2 regions of the Methylocystis sp. SB2 genome follow, and region 2 is predicted to be linked to the other one. Evidence: predicted binding sites of a transcription regulator. Region 2 holds the regulator's gene; the other holds the start of a gene.

Region 1 (2,394 bases), 1.0 Mb from region 2:
ACCATCACGAAGTCGCCTCCGCCCAGCACGAACTCGGTCTGAAGTTCGAGACGCTCGTCACGGTCGCCGACCACCTGCAGATCTACAAGTATGCGATCCATCAGGTGGCGCATTCCTACGGCAAGTCGGCGACCTTCATGCCGAAGCCGGTTTTTGGCGACAACGGCTCGGGCATGCATGTCCATCAGTCGATCTGGAAGGACGGCAAGCCGGTCTTCGCGGGCGACAAATACGCGGGCCTCTCTCAGGAGTGCCTGTGGTACATCGGCGGCATCATCAAGCATGCGAAGTCGCTGAACGCCTTCACCAACCCGTCGACCAATTCGTATAAGCGTTTGGTTCCGGGCTATGAGGCGCCGGTGCTGCTCGCCTATTCGTCGCGCAATCGTTCCGCGTCGTGCCGCATCCCCTTCAGCTCCAACCCGAAGGCGAAGCGCGTCGAAGTTCGTTTCCCCGATCCGACGGCGAATCCCTATCTGGCCTTCGCCGCCATGCTGATGGCGGGCCTCGACGGCATCGCCAACAAGATCGATCCGGGCGGACCGGCCGACAAGGATCTCTACGATCTGCCGCCGGAAGAGTTGAAGGCCATCCCGACGGTGTGTGGCAGCTTGCGCGAAGCGCTCGATAATCTCAAAGCCGACCACGCCTATCTGACGGTCGGCGGCGTCTTCAACGAGGACTTCATCAACTCCTACATCGACCTCAAGATGCAGGACGTGATGCGCTTCGAGATGACGCCGCATCCGGTCGAATTCGACATGTATTACAGCTACTGACGAAAAGACGCGGCCGCCGCGCCTTGCGCTGCGGCCACCTCACGTCAAACCGGAAGGCGACGCCTCGCCTTCCGGTTTTTTTTCGCTTTTTTTCGACTGCACGTTGCGCGGCCGTCCTGTCGCATAGGCGTCATGAGCCTGTCATTTCGCCGAGCGAAATTGCGGCGAAAGCAAGAGAGTCTCACACAACATTCGCGCGGGCCATCCCACGCCGTCTCCATGTCGATCGCGCGCTTGCCGCGGCGAAGTGGTTTCGGCCGCAATGATTTGATGCAACGGAGAAAAGCCATGAAACTGCGAGCCCTCTCCGCCGCCGTCGCGGCTTTCGTGGTTTTGGCCGCCGGCGCCGTTGCGCTCGATCTGGAGCTCTCCCCCTACAAGGTCGTCAACGGACTCTCGGGAAAATTGAAGTCGGTCGGCTCGGACACGATGCATCACGAAATGGAGCTCTGGGCCGAAGGGTTCCAATCGATCTACCCGAATGTGTCGATCGAACTTATCGGCAAGGGTTCGAACACGGCGCCGCCGGCGCTGCTCTCGGGAGAAGCTCAGCTTGGGCCGATGTCGCGGCAGATGAACCCCGATGAAATCGGGGCCTTCCAGGCGAAATACGGCTACAAGCCGACGGCGGTTCTGGTCGCGATCGACGCCTTGGCGATATATGTCCACAAGGACAACCCGCTCCAATGCATCAGCATGGAGCAAATTGAGCGGGTTTTCGCCGCCGACCCGAAAAGCGGCGGCGGCAAGAGCATCCTTACCTGGGGCGAACTTGGCCTCACTGGCGAATGGGCGGCTAAGCCCATTGCTCTGCAGAGTCGAAATGCTTTGTCCGGCACCTATAAATATTTCAAACAGCACGCCCTCGCCGGGGCCGACTTCAAAGACACCGTACAAATGCAGGTTGGCTCTGAAGCCGTCGTCAGCGAAGTGACGAAGGACAAATACGCGATGGGCTACTCCGGCATCGGCTACAAGACGGCTGGAGTTCGCGCGGTTCCGCTGTCGTCGGGCAAAAGCTGCTATGAAGCCTCCTTCGACAACACGTATTCGCGCAAATATCCGCTCGCGCGGGGTCTCTTTATTTACCTGCTGAAGGACCCAAAGAAGCCGATCGACGCGCTCAGCGGCGAATTCGTCTCATATGTGCTTTCGAGAGATGGCCAGACCCAGGCGAAAAAAGGCGGCTACTATCCGATCACCCGCAACATTCGCGAGCATGAGCTGACGCGCCTCGGCCTACTCGCATCGGCGAATTAACAGCAGGCGAAGGCCAGGACGCGCGGTCACTGACAAATGCGGTAGCTGCCATTCGATCCATGGCGCTCGATGTCGAAGTGAAGATGGCTTACGTGATAGGGATCTGATCCTGGGCCCAGGATCGTGGTGAACCAGCCGCACGCCGCCGTTCGTAGCCCTCTGACGTAAGCGGTCGATTGAACATCCGGCTGAGCGTCGACGGCGATCTTACGACCGTCCGAGAAAACAAATGCGCCGACATCAAGAGCGAGCCCTTTGGCGTGCGCGCTCAGCTTGGCCCCATTATCGTGATTGCGGCCGCGGCATTCGTAGCCTGGACCTGTGTCAATCGCGACGAGCGACGCGCCCATCGTCC
Region 2 (2,394 bases):
CGCCATTTCCAATGTCGATCTATGAGAACATCGCATTCGGCATTCGGCTATACGAGAAACTGCCGCGCGCCGACATGGACGCGCGCGTCGAAGGCGCGCTGCGCGGCGCCGCTCTTTGGGACGAGGTCAAGGACAAGCTTCACACCAGCGGTCTCGGCCTGTCCGGCGGACAGCAGCAGCGACTCTGCATCGCGCGCAGCGTCGCGGTGCAGCCGGAGATCATTCTGTTCGACGAACCGTGTTCGGCGCTCGATCCGATTTCCACGGCGAAGGTCGAGGAGCTGATAGACGAATTGGCCAGCCGCTACACGATAGCGATCGTCACCCACAATATGCAGCAGGCGGTGCGCGTCTCCGATTACACGGCGTTTATGTATCTTGGCGAGCTCGTCGAATTCGGCGAGACGGACGACGTGTTCAACAAGCCCCAAGCGAAGCGCACGCTCGACTACATCACCGGCCGTTTTGGCTAAACCAGCGATTCAAGGACGGCGCTCATGAGCGATCATATTGTTAAATCCTACGACCGGGACCTTGAAGCCCTGGGACGTCGCATCGCTGAAATGGGCGGCGTCGCGGAGAAAATGCTGGCGGAGGCGATGGACGCGTTGTCGACCTTCGACGTCGATCTCGCCCACCGCGTCGTCTCCAGCGATCCTCGTCTCGACGCGTTGCAGCGCGAAATCGAGGAGAACGCCATTCTCACCATCGCGCGCCGACAGCCGCTTGCGGTCGATTTGCGTGAATGCATCGCCGCTATCCGCATTTCCGGCGACATCGAGCGCGTCGGCGATCTGGCCAAGAACATCGCCAAGCGAACGCTCAAGATCGTGTCGGAGGCGCGCGTGCCGCGCGCGATCGTCGGTCTGAAATCGATGCACGAAATCGCCGCGATGCAGCTTAAGGACGCGCTGGACGCTTACGCCTTGCGCGACACCGAGCGGGCGCGCGCGGTCTGGCAGAACGATTCCGATCTCGACGCGCTGGAGGATTCGGTGTTCCGCGATCTCCTCACCTTCATGATGGAGGATCCGCGCAACATCTCCTTCTGTACGCATCTCCTGTTCTGCTCGAAGAATCTGGAGCGGATCGGCGATCACACGACCAACATCTCAGAGACGGTCGTTTATCTGGTCACCGGCGAAGCGATGCCCACGGAGCGGCCAAAGACGCGCGTTCCCGACTTCGGCCTGAAGGACGAGGCGGCGCAATGAGCGACGTGACGTCCGCCGTCCTACAGCGGAGCGGGAAAAGCGATCGGGCGCCGCGAATCCTCGTCGTCGAGGACGAGACGTCGCTCGCGACGCTGCTCGTGTATAACCTTGAAGCCGAAGGCTATCAGGTCGAGCATGTCGACAATGGCGATGAAGCCGAACTGCGGCTGGCTGAGTCCCCGCCCGATCTCGTCATTCTCGACTGGATGCTGCCGGGCGTTTCCGGACTTGAAATCTGCCGACGCCTGCGGGCGCGGGACAGCGCCAGAGACATGCCGGTGATCATGCTGACCGCGCGCGGCGAGGAAGGCGAGCGCGTGCGCGGCCTTTCGGTCGGCGCCGATGATTATGTCGTCAAGCCGTTTTCGACTCCGGAACTGATGGCGCGCGTGCGCGCGCTACTGCGCCGGGCGCGGCCCGAGCGCGTCGCCTCACGGCTCACGCTCGGCGATATTGACCTCGACCGCGACACCCGTCGCGTGCGGCGATCCGGCCGCGAAATCCACCTCGGTCCGACCGAATTCCGGCTGCTCGAATATTTTATGGAGAAGCCCGGACGCGTGTTCACGCGGGCGCAGCTGCTCGACAGTGTCTGGGGCATGTCGGCGGAGATCGACGAGCGCACGGTCGACGTCCATGTCGGACGGCTTCGCAAGGCGCTAATCCGCGGCCGCGAAAAGGATCCGATCCGCACGGTGCGCGGCGCGGGCTATTCTTTCGATGAAACGTTCGGACACGAGTGACGTGTCCGATGCGGTTCACGCGTAACGCTGCGCCCTGAACTGATCGCGCGCGCGGCGGCGATCTTGCGCAGGCTGATAGGCGACGCGCGCGTGATAGGCGCAGTAGGGGCCGCCGCCGATCGTCGACTTGCCGCCGCAGAAGCGGAATTCCGCCGACGTGGGGTCGCCCATCGGCCAGCGGCACATGGATTCGCGGAGCTCCATGAGCGTGACGCGCTCCGATATCGGGATCACGACCTCTTCTTCAGGCGCACGCCGCGGCGCCGCTAGCGCATGCGGCGCGAAAGCGAGCGCCAGATTGCCATGCGACGAGACGCCGTTCATGCGCGGGTGCGTCGGGCGAGGAGCCTTGGCGACGCGCGGCCGCTGCGCGCTTGCCGTCTTGGCGCGTTCGGCGAGTCCCAGACGATGGATCTTTCCGATCACAGCGTTGCGGG

The links. The regulator PhoB, encoded in region 2, activates phosphate uptake and scavenging genes when phosphate is short. The targets are predictions, from matches to a motif close to TGTCATNNANCTGTCAT.
Region 1: a site for PhoB is predicted at 908-924, ahead of ACPS74_RS04570 (PstS family phosphate ABC transporter substrate-binding protein). Genes of this name have one in related genera too.

What each region holds. Positions count from the first base shown of each region.
Region 1 is NZ_CP187401.1:895,637-898,030, forward strand. It holds gene glnA (type I glutamate--ammonia ligase) at 1-779, shown strand, start outside; gene ACPS74_RS04570 (PstS family phosphate ABC transporter substrate-binding protein) at 1,068-2,039, shown strand; gene ACPS74_RS04575 (extensin family protein) at 2,066-2,394, opposite strand, start outside.
Region 2 is NZ_CP187401.1:1,938,890-1,941,283, reverse strand. It holds gene pstB (phosphate ABC transporter ATP-binding protein PstB) at 1-473, shown strand, start outside; gene phoU (phosphate signaling complex protein PhoU) at 498-1,214, shown strand; gene phoB (phosphate regulon transcriptional regulator PhoB) at 1,211-1,957, shown strand; gene ACPS74_RS09450 (GcrA family cell cycle regulator) at 1,973-2,394, opposite strand, start outside.